One region of the Sphingomonas sp. GC_Shp_3 genome, then DNA from elsewhere that is predicted to be linked to it. Evidence: riboswitches for the same ligand, from Rfam matches in the RefSeq annotation. Region 1 holds a riboswitch; the other holds the start of a gene.

The links. Region 1 has a riboswitch for thiamine pyrophosphate ahead of OXR00_RS00435 (TonB-dependent receptor). Riboswitches for the same ligand answer to the same signal wherever they lie in the genome.
Region 2: it holds a riboswitch for thiamine pyrophosphate, as region 1 does, so the genes downstream of both, thiC (phosphomethylpyrimidine synthase ThiC) here and OXR00_RS00435 (TonB-dependent receptor) in region 1, are expected to answer to the same signal.

Annotation. Positions count from the first base shown of each region.
Region 1 covers NZ_JALNUT010000001.1:84,600-90,289, forward strand. The annotation lists gene OXR00_RS00430 (aminoglycoside phosphotransferase family protein) at 1-734, opposite strand, end outside; gene OXR00_RS00435 (TonB-dependent receptor) at 768-3,083, opposite strand; TPP riboswitch at 3,115-3,224, opposite strand; gene htpG (molecular chaperone HtpG) at 3,327-5,213, opposite strand; gene OXR00_RS00445 (diacylglycerol kinase family protein) at 5,352-5,690, shown strand, end outside.
Region 2 covers NZ_JALNUT010000006.1:33,972-39,661, reverse strand. The annotation lists gene OXR00_RS12920 (2-dehydro-3-deoxy-6-phosphogalactonate aldolase) at 1-341, shown strand, start outside; gene thiC (phosphomethylpyrimidine synthase ThiC) at 435-2,312, opposite strand; TPP riboswitch at 2,344-2,459, opposite strand; gene OXR00_RS12910 (ferritin-like domain-containing protein) at 2,643-3,665, opposite strand; gene OXR00_RS12905 (ferritin-like domain-containing protein) at 3,719-4,684, opposite strand; gene OXR00_RS12900 (MipA/OmpV family protein) at 4,825-5,690, opposite strand, start outside.

The DNA.
Region 1 (5,690 bases):
TCGAACACGGTCGCGACCTTGCCGGTGTTGGTCCACAGCAGGTTGGAGGGGTGCCAGTCGTTATGCGTCCACAGTGGCGGCTGCGCGGCGAGGCGATCGGCCAGCCCGGTGCCGAAGGTGGCGAACAGCCGCGCCAGCTCTGCGCGCCATGGCCGGTCGGCGAGATAGGCGGCCAGCGCCGGTCGCGCGGCGACATACGTGTCGGCAGCGGCGAGCGGATCGGCTGCGGGGAGGATCGAGAGGCTCGCCACCAGCGGCTGCGCGCGGCGGGCAGGCGCGGGGTAGCCCTGCGCCGCATCGTGCAGCCGCGCCAGCGCAACGCCGGCGGCGTGGGCGTGGGTGTGCGACAGGAACGGCGTCCACGAATGACGATCCCGGTACAGGTCCGCGCCGGGGGACTGGCGGTGGAGTTCGTAGCTGCCGGCGTGGGTGGCGACCACGCTGGTGCGGTCTCCCGTGTGCATCACCTCGGGCACCGTTATGCCGGCAGTGCGGAGATGGGCGATGAACCCGTGTTCCTCCGCGAGTCCCTCGGCAGAGCGTACGCGGAGATCGTGCCGTTTGAGCAGGAAGGTGCCGCGCTGCGCCTCCACCAAAGTCGCGGCGGAGAATGGGCGCGGCGAGTGCCAGCGCAGAGCGTGCATCTCCCCGGCGTCGGGGAAGTGAGCGAGCACCGCCGCCGCCTCGTCCACCGTGATCGGTGCCCAGGTCGGCGCGACCGTCTGGGTGCCCATGCCGTGGACCTGATGGCTGGCGGTCGCCACGCCTTAGAACGCGCGCGACAGCGTTGCGCTTACCGCGCGCCCGCTGCCGATGTAATAAGCGGGGGCGGCGCCGGCGATGCCCGTGCCGCCACGCCCGACCGTATCATGCGCGTTGGGGGTGACCGCCTCCACGCCGGACAGGACGTGCGGGTCGGTGACGTTGATCGCGTTGAGGCGCAGGTCGGTGCGCTTGCCGTCGAGCAGGTCGGCGAGGTGCATGCCGATCGACAGGTCGAGCGTGGCATATTCCTTGATGCTCTCGTCGTTGACGAAGGTGGCATATTGGCGATCGACGTATTTCAGCGCGAAGCTGCCGAACAGCCGCCCGTCGTCATAGGTGCCGCCGAAGCCGATCTGGTAGGTCGGGCTGGAAACGGCATGCTTGCCCTTGGTCGGCAGCAGATCGTCGCCGATCGGGATATCGTCGTCGAGCCGGGCGTGGAGATACTCGCCCGACAAGTAGAAGCTCACGCCCCTGGCCGGGCGATAGTCGATCTCGGCATCCACGCCGTAGCTGGTCTGACTGCCGGCGTTGAGCGTCGAGTTGATCTGCGCGCCGCCGAGATCGACCACGGTGCCAAGCTGACGGTTGCGGAAATGGTAGTGGAAGCCCGTTACAGACCCGGACAGGCTCGGGCCGATGTAGCGGTAGCCGATTTCCTCCGACACCGAATATTCGTTCTTCAGCGCGGTGGTGCCTTTGCCCACGAGCTCACCGGAATCGTAGCTGTTGTAGAGCGTGTACTCGTCTGGCGCGCGGAAATTGGTGGTGATGTTGGCGAACAATTGCTGCCGGTCGTCGAGCTGGTAATGCACCGCCGCGCGGGGGAGGGCGGCGAAACTGTCGAACCGCACGCGGTCCTGCGGGCCGGGCAAATAGTTGCGGCCGTTGTGCAGTACGTCGACGCCCTTGAAGCCGATATCGACACGCAGGCGCGGAGTGAGCGCGATACTGTCCGCCACGAAGAAACTCTTTGTGACGGTGACGGTGCGTTCGTTCTCATAGGCGAGCAGGCGGCCATCGGCGGTGCGGATCGCTTTGTCCTGATAGCCCCACGGATCGACCGGGCGGCCATCGTCGCGGATCGCCGTATAGGTCTGCAGCACGCGGTCCGTGCCATAGTCGAACCACAGCCCGGCGGTGAGGGTGTGCGCACCCGCCTCCAGCGTCAGCTTGCCGACGCCGCCGCCACGGAATTGGTCCCCGGTGAAGTTGCCGAGCACGGTGGCGGTGCCATCCACCGCGCCGGGCAGCGCGATCGGTTGACTGAGTTCCTCGGTGCCGAGGAAATTACCGCTGGTGGATAGCTGCGTGCCGTAAGGCGAGTTGCCATAGCCGAACTGCAGGTAACCCGTGGTGTCGAGCGTCAGCCGGTCCGACAATTTCACATGCAGCGGCGCGGACACGTAGATGTTGCGGAACGGCGCGCGGTACAGCCGCCAGTAGTTGGTGTCGCCGTCGCTATAGCTTTTGTCGTAGTTGAAGCCGCGCCCTTCCGCCTGCCAGTCGGCGAGGGTGGGGCTGGGATAGGTCGAGGAGTTGGCGTCGTTGAACGACACCGACAGGCTGGCGCGGTTGCCGTCGCCCCATTCGTTGAGCAGCTTGGCGTCAACGTGCTGGCGCAGATCGTAGCCCGCGCCACGCCAGTTGTCCGCGCGCGTGTTCGAATAGGAGAGGAACGCCTTGAGGCCGGTGTTGCCGATCGTGCCAGTATCGAACCGCGCGAAGGCGCGCCGCATGTTGTATTCGCCGATCGACAGATCGACCAGCCCGCCACGCTCCGACTTGGGATTGTCGAGCGACAGCGACAACAGCCCGCCCGCGCCGCCGACGGTGGGGGAATCGATATCGACCGCGCCTTGCGCCAGCGTGATCTGGCGGAGGTTCTCGGCATCGGCGAACTGCGCGGGGTAGGCGTAATAATAGCCGATGTCGTTCTGCGGTGCGCCCTCCATCAGCACGCCGATCTCGTCCTGCCCCAACCCGCGCAGGGTCAGGCTGGAGGTGGTCGACAGGCCGTACGGGTCGCTTGACGAGACGTTGGCGCCGGGTAGCAGGTTGACGAGCTGGAACGCGTTGAGCGTCGGCGCCTGTTTGGTGATGAAGTCGGCGGAGATCGCGCTGCGCGCTTGTGGCGCGCTCTGGTCGGGCAGCAGCCCTTCGGGGTCGGGATTGCCGACGACGCGGATGTCGGCGGGCGGCGTATCGTCCGGGCCGGGCGCGGCGGCGGCGGGCGCGGCGAGCAGCAGCGCGGGCAGCACGACGGCGCTCAGACCCGCTGTTTGGATCTCTAGTCGGAAATTAGAACGTACCGGCATCGTCTCGCGTCCACTCCATGCGAAGGGACAACGGGAGACCGCCAGCCCTCCCTACGCCGGTATCAACCGGATCAGGTTCAGCGGGTCGTGAGCTGCTGCCCACCTCTCAGCCACACATCAGCGGCCCCCCGGGGATGGCGTCGCTTAGGCGGTCGGCAGCAATGTGGGAAGTCGTAATGTGTCGGTGGTGGTCGACGGGAGCGGTGCCCGATCCCGGAGGATCGGGCTATCGCCGTCGTGCCGTCAGCCGATGCCGCGTTCCAGCAGGCGCATCAACCGGCTAGAGAACGCGCGCGGATCGACCGGGAGTTCGCCATCGGCGATGCGCGCCTCGTCGAACAGCAGGTGCGCCGCGTCAGCGCGCGCCGCCTGATCACCGTCGTCAACCGCGCTCAGTTTCTCGACGAGCGCGTGGCGCGGGTTGATTTCCAGCACTGGCTTTGCCGCCGCGTCGAGCCGGCCGGCGTTGGCGAGCAGCTTTTCAAGCTGGCGGTCCATGCCGTGTTCCGGCGCAACCAGGCACACCGCGCTTTCGGTGAGGCGATCGGACACGCGCACGTCCGAGACCGCATCGCCGAGTGTTTCCTTCACGAAGGCGATGAAGCCGTTGACCGCATCCGACGCGGCGGCAGCGGGCTCGGCGCCGTCCGGCAGCGGGATAAGGCTGAGATCGGCAAGACCCTGCGTGACCGACTTGAACGGCTTGCCGTCATAATCCACCCCGGCGGTAATCCAGAAGCTGTCGACGTGATCGGCGAGCAGCAGCACTTCGATACCACGCGCGCGGAACCCTTCGAGCTGCGGCGAGGTGGCGAGCCGCTCGAGATCCGTGCCGGTCGCGTAATAGATCGCGGTCTGATTGTCCTTCAGACCGGCGGCATAGTCCTTCAGCGAACGCCATTCACCATTGGAGGTGGTGGTCTTGAAGCGCGCGAGGCCGAGCAACGTCTCGCGGCGGCTGAAATCCTCGTACAAACCCTCTTTCAGAACCGCGCCGAAATTGTCCCACAGCTTGAGGTACCGTTCGGTGTCGTTGGCGGCCAGTTTATCGAGTTCCGACAGCACGCGGTTGGCGACCGCCTTCTGAATCGCGGCGAGCACCGGGCTCTCCTGGATCATCTCGCGCGAGACGTTGAGCGGCAGATCGTTGGAATGCACCAACCCGCGCACGAAGCGCAGGTAGCGCGGCAGGATCTCCGCATCGTCGGTGATGAAAACGCGGCGAACATAGAGCTTCATGCGGCCGGCGCGATCGGGATCGAACAGGTCGAACGGCTTGGTTTCCGGCACGAACGCCAGCACGGTATATTCGTGCAGACCCTCGGCGCGGTAGTGCAGCGTCAGCGCGGGCTCGTCGAACTGACCGGCGGCGCTGCGGTAGAAATCCTTGTATTCCTCGGGCGTGATTTCGGATTTCGGCTTGGTCCACAGCGCAGCGCCGTCGGCGATCTGCTTCGGCTCGGCGTCGGGGTTTTCCTTCAGGAAGATCGGCACCGGCACGTGACCCGACTGCGTCTTGATCGTGCGCTCGACCGCGAAGGCGTCGGTGTAGTTCGCGGCATCCTCCTTGAGGTGGAGCAGCACGCGCGTACCCCGCGCCGGCGCCTCGGCTGTATCGACCGGCTGGATCGTATAGGTGCCGAGCCCGTCCGATGACCAGGATGCTGCCGTGTCGCCACCAGCCCGGCGCGAGAAAACCTCGACCCGATCCGCGACCATGAACGCCGAATAGAAACCGACGCCGAACTGGCCGATCAGGTGGCTGTCCCCGGCATCCTTGGCGCCGGCGATCTTGTCCATGAACGCCTTGGTGCCCGAGCGCGCGATCGTGCCCAGCGCCTCGCCAAGCTCGGCCTCGGTCATGCCGATGCCGTTGTCCTCGATGGTCAGGCGCCGCGCCTCGGCGTCGAGCGTGACGGTGATGCGCGGCTGGCCGTCGTCGCCGAGCAGGCTGGCGTCGCTCAGCCCCTCGTAGCGCAGCTTCTCGCAAGCATCGGCCGCGTTCGAGATCAACTCGCGCAGGAAGACGTCCTTGTCCGAATAGACCGAGTGCACCATCAGGTGCAGAAGCTTGGCGACATCGGCCTCGAAAGAACGGGTTTCGGGCGTGGTTTCGATCGTCGTCGTCATGCTGGTTCCCCATGATCTTTCAGGTTGAACGCCGCAGATGGCCGAGCGGTCGGAGGCTTTCAAGATGCTGCACGCCATCTTCCTGTCGATGATGTACGAAGCAGCGGAGCCGTCGCGATGCTGGGGAGTTGTTGCGGAATGGAAATGAAGCCGCTGCCACGCGACGCCGTGCTGATCGTCAACACGCATTCGCGTAAAGGGCAAGATCTTTACGAGGAGGCGCGCACCAAGCTGGCGGCGGCCGGCATCACGCTGCTGGCGACCCACGCGGTCGATGATCCCAAGGATCTTGCCACCGTCGCCCGCAAGGCGATCGCGGAGGGGGCGCCGATGGTGATCGTTGGCGGTGGCGATGGCACTCTGGCGGGCGTGGTCGACGAACTGGTCGGCAAGGTCTGCGTGTTCGGGGTGCTTCCGCTCGGCACCGCCAACAGCTTCGCTCGGTCGCTCGGCCTGCCGCTCGATCTCGACTCCGCG
Region 2 (5,690 bases), on a different contig from region 1:
TGATCGCGCGCGGTGTCGCGCTCGGGCTGGAGGCGCTGCCTGGCTTCATGACGCCGAGCGAGGCGTTTCAGGCGATTGCCGCCGGTGCGCGGCGGCTGAAGCTGTTCCCCGGCGCCAGCCTCGGCCCGGCATACCTGAAGGCAGTGCGCGACGTCTTGCCGCGCGACGTAAAGGTGTGGGCGGTCGGCGGCACCAACGCCGAGACGTTGCAGGACTGGCTTGACGGCGGTGCGGAGGGCATCGGCGTTGGCGGCGCGCTGTTCAAGCCGGGCGACAGCGCGACGGTGGTCGGCGAGCGTGCGGCGGCGCTGACGGCGGCGTGGCAGGCCACACAGGCCTAGCCGCAACTGCGAAGGCTGGCGGGAACGATCTTCCCGCGCGGTAAGAGACGGTCCGGGTAACCACCCGGACCGTCTTGATCTGCTTGTTAGCGCTTAGTCGTGCTCGCGGTCGCCGGCGCCCATGTAGAGCTCGCTGCCGGTTTCCTTGAACACCTGGCTCATCGCCGCCATGCCAGCCTCGGCCTCGTCGGCTGCGACGAACGTTGCGACCGGTGCGTTCTGCTTGGCGGCAAAGTCCCGGACCTCCTGCGTGATCTTCATCGAGCAGAACTTCGGCCCGCACATCGAGCAGAAATGCGCGCTCTTGGCACCTTCCGCCGGCAACGTCTGATCGTGATACTGCTCGGCGGTGTCGGGATCGAGCGAGAGGTTGAACTGGTCGCGCCAGCGGAATTCGAAACGCGCGCGTGAGAGCGCATCGTCGCGCAGCTTGGCGGCGGGGTGGCCTTTCGCCAGATCGGCCGCGTGTGCCGCCAGCTTGTACGTCACCACGCCGACCTTGACGTCGTCGCGGTCGGGCAGGCCGAGATGCTCCTTGGGCGTGACATAGCAGAGCATCGCGGTGCCGAACCACCCGATCATCGCCGCACCGATGCCACTGGTGATGTGATCGTAGCCCGGCGCGATATCGGTCACCAGCGGCCCGAGCGTATAGAACGGCGCCTCACCGCAGGCGGCGAGTTGCTTATCCATATTCTCCTTGATCTTGTGCATCGGCACATGGCCGGGGCCTTCGATCATCACCTGCACGTCCTGTTCCCACGCGCGCTTGGTGAGCTCGCCCAAGGTATAGAGTTCGGCGAACTGCGCTTCGTCGTTGGCATCGGCGTTCGAGCCCGGACGCAGCCCGTCGCCAAGCGAATAGGCGATGTCATACGCCTTCATGATCTCGGTAATCTCGTCGAAGCGCTCGTAGAGGAAGCTCTCCTTGTGATGCGCGAGGCACCATTTCGCCATGATCGAGCCGCCGCGCGAAACGATGCCGGTGACGCGCTTCGCCGTCATCGGGATGTAGGGCAGGCGCACGCCGGCGTGGATGGTGAAGTAATCCACACCCTGTTCGGCCTGTTCGATCAGCGTGTCGCGGAACACCTCCCACGTCAGATCCTCGGCAATGCCGCCGACCTTTTCCAGCGCCTGGTAGATCGGCACGGTGCCGATCGGGACGGGCGCGTTGCGGATGATCCATTCGCGCGTGTCGTGGATATTGCGGCCGGTGGAGAGGTCCATCACCGTGTCCGCGCCCCAGCGGATCGACCACACCATCTTGTCGACTTCGCTCGCCACGTTGGAGGCGACCGCCGAATTGCCGATGTTGGCGTTGATCTTGACCAGAAAGTTGCGCCCGATCGCCATCGGCTCACTTTCGGGGTGGTTGATGTTCGATGGGATGATCGCACGACCACGGGCAACCTCGTCGCGGACGAATTCGGGCGTCACGTAATCGGGGATTGACGCCCCCCAATCCTGACCGTCGCGGACGAGCTTTTCCTTTGCCTCTGCACGGCCGAGGTTCTCGCGGATCGCGACATATTCCATCTCAGGCGTGATGATGCCGCGACGCGCGTAGTGCATCTGGCTGACGTTCATGCCCGATTTGGCGCGCAGCGGACGCTTCACCACGTTGGGGTATTGCGGCACGCCGGCCGAACGATCGGGGCCAGACAAGCCGTTGTCTTCGGGCCGGATTTCGCGACCGTCGTAGCGTTCGACATCGCCGCGAGCCTCGATCCAGCCGCGGCGCAGTTCGGCCAGACCGGTGTTGATATCGATCAGCGCGGCCGGATCGGTGTAGGCGCCGGAGGTGTCGTAAACGCGCAGCGGCGGCTCGCCGCAGCCGGGTTCGAGGTGGACCTCGCGCATCGCCACGCCCGCGCCGGGTATGTTCGGGGACGTGACGTGGATTTTCTTGGAACCCCGGATCGGGCCGGTGGTGACGCCAATTTCGGTTCTGGTGGGCAGGTCGGCCATGCGTCGTCTCCTCAAATGAGAGAAAACGGACCTTGCCAGACCGCTCCCTCCCTACGCCGGTAAGCCCTTGCGGGGCCGGATCAGGTTCAACGGGTCGAGCGGAATTGCACCGCCCCTCTCAGCCTCAAGGCTCCCCGGGGAATGGCGTGATGATAGGTCGGTTCGGTGGAGCCGTCCAGCCCTGACGATGCCGCAGTTCGGGCGGCAAAGGCGCGCGTCCTGCGCTTTGGCGATGGGCTAACGCACGCGACGCAGGGGCTATCGCGCGTGTGCTGGCAGCTAAATCGACAGGCCGCGCGAGGTTGAGCGCCCCGCGCGGCGGCGTCGGGATCAGGCGTTGCTGGCTGCGCTGGTCTTGATGTTGCCGTTGACGCCGGCCGGATAGAACCCGCCTGACGTGACCGCGGCGCTGTTGAGGTAGAGGACGTTGAGAACTTGCCCGGCGGTGCGCGTGTAGACTCGCCCGTTACCGTCGACCGGCGCGATGTTGGCGGCGGTGCCGGTACCGGTGATGCCCTGATCGATATCGGCCGACCCGTCGAGGCCGTCGCGCGCGTTGCTGAACTGGCCGGCGGCGCTGCCCTGGCCCATCGTGTACAGCGTCGTGCGGATCAGCGCGGCGTGGTAGGATTGCGTCGCGAGCATCCCCGCCACCGCATCGAGGTACACCACGCTGGTGAGCAGCGTCGACACGCCCTTCAACGCCGTGACCACGAGATCCTTGAACACGAAGGTGGCGAGCAGGAAATTAAGGTCGCTCGCATACGGGTCGAACGTCACGCCGGCGGCGGCGTAGCCACCAAGCTGCGCGATCCGGGTGAAGGCACCACTCGCGCCGCCGTCGATGTTGAGCGCGGGCTGTGCCACTGCCGAGGAACCGAGCGCCGAGCGCAGGAACCGCAGATGGGCGAGGTCGTCCGCCGCGATCTCGCGCGCATATTGGCCGATGGTGGCGTTGGCGAAGCTGACCGCGCGACCGCCCGTGACCGACCCTTGCGTACCGGTGCCGGTGAGCAGCGCCGCGCCGCCGCCGGGGAAGTTTCCGCTGCCGGTGGTCGTCTGGGTATCGGCGATTGCCGAGATATTGGTGCCGGTCGTCACGAACTGGCCGAACTGCGCCTGAAGATATTGCAGGTTGAGCAGGAGGTTGAGCGCATCGGCGTCGATGATTGCGCTGGTGCTGCTTGGCGTAGGGGTCGGCGTCGGCGTTACGGTCGTATCGTCGCTGCTGCCGCCGCAGGCGCTGAGCAGCGCAAGGCCACCGGCCGCCGCACCGATCTGCGCGGTGCCGCGCAGGAAGTTGCGGCGCGCGAGGCTGCGGCGGTCGTCGGCGGTTTGAAGGATATCGGTCACGGGAAAACTCTCCGGGCGAAAATTCGGGATGGCTCGGGCGTGTCTGGCGCCGGTCAGTTCGCGCCGCTGGCGACGGTGGTGCCGTTCACGCCGGCGGGGAAGAAACCGCCGAGCGAGACCGACAGGCTGTTGAGATAGACGATGTTGAGCACCGCCGTCGTCGCGCGGGTGTAGGTCTGCCCGTTGGCGGCGGTGGGCGAGATGTTCGACACGAGATTGCCGTTGGCATCGGTCGTCGGCGAAATGCCCTGATCGTCGTCGCTGCTGCCGCCGTCGAGCGCGTCGCGCGCGTTGGAGATCGCATCCGCATTGGCGCGAAGGGTCGAGCCGCTTACCGCGCCCTTGGCGTAGAGTAACGTGCGGATGGTGCCGGCATGATAGGCGGTCGCGCCGAGCAGGCCGACGAGCGATTCGCGATTGGTGGCGTCGCTCACGCTGGTGACGAGGCCCTTGTAGGCGGTCGCGACGACATCCTCGAGCAGGAACGCGGCGAGCAGGAAGTTGCTGTCGCTCGCGTACACGTCAAAGCCCGCGCCGGAGGCAACGAGACCGGCGGCGCGCATCGCGGTGCTGAACGCGCTGGTGGCGGTCACGTCGAGGTCGATCTTGGGCTGGGCGATCACGTCGGCGCCGGCGGTTGTGCGCAGGAAAGCGACACGCGCGGCGGCCTCGGTGGCGAATTCGCTGGCGATCTGCGCCACGACGGGATCGGTAAAGGTCGCCTGCCGGCCGCCGGTTACCGCCCCGGCGGTTCCCGCGCCGGTCAACTGTGCGGCGGGGAGACCAGCGCCGTTCGCAGCGAGGCCGTAGAATTGCGCGAGCAGATATTCGAAGTTCAGCGCGAAATTGACGATCGAGGAATCGGTAACGGTATCAGCGAAGGCGACCCCGCTGACGGTGAGCGCGGCGGCGCCCGTCGCGGTGATCGCAGCAGCGCCAAGCGCGGTGCGGAAGAAGGCGCGGCGCTCGTTTTGCGTCTCGTCACGAATTTCGGGAGCATCCTCGTGCAGGGCAGTCATTCTCGTCCTTCCGGCGTGTCACCTGGAGCCAGGGTGCGCGCCGTCGGCCAGGCCGGATACGACACGGCCGCCCCCGCCCACGCAGGGCAAGAACGGCCGGAGTCGCAGCGGGACGCACACATGCGCCCCGTAGAGACGGTTTAGAAGGTGTACGCAAGCCCGGCCGCGCCGATCCACTGGTTCGGGTTGCCGGCGGTGCGGACGATCGGGCTGTACGAATAGCTGTTGAGCAGCCGCGAATAGCTGCCGCCTGCGACCAATTTCACGCCGTGCAGCAGATCGCCGGTCAGCGAATAGGTGAAGAAGCCGCCGACCTGATAGTCTTTCCAGCCGGAACGGGCGTTGTACGTCGGCAGGCCGCTCAGCATGCTCTGCGTCGGCGAGATGCTGAAGTAGGTCTGGCCATAGCCGCGCTCGACATGTTCCGCGGATGCGACGAGGCCGACCGCGGCCTTGCGGCTGAGCGGGGTCAGATAGTTGATCGACGGCTGCCAGATGCCGCTGTCGTGCACGTTCGACACGTCGTGACGGTAGCTGACCGACACCGACAGCTTGTCATACGGGCTGGTGATGATGCCGGTCTTGCCGATGCCGACATAGCCGCCCAGTTCGATCGCGGTATCGATCTTGCCGAGCGCGCGGACGCGCGGATCGTCGATGTTCTTGCGCGAGGTGCGGTTGAAGTTGATCACGCCGATCGGGCCGGCCTGAAAATCGAGGGTCTGGCCGGGGCGGTTCGGGATCAGGTCGATCGAGGCGCGGTTGCCGATCAACGAGAAGGCGAAGCCCTTGAACTGGCCAATCACTGCCGGTGCGGGCGTGAAGCGGTAGTCGTTCGAACCTTCATAATCCGGCAGGTATGCGCCGGCCACGCCGACCGTAACATTGTCGCCACCCAGCTTCGCCGCAAGATCGGCATTGGCAGCCGCACCCTCCGTCTGCGCGAACGCCGGAGCGGCGGCAAGCAGCACGGCGACCGGAAGAGCGGCGGCAAAACCGCGGTGGA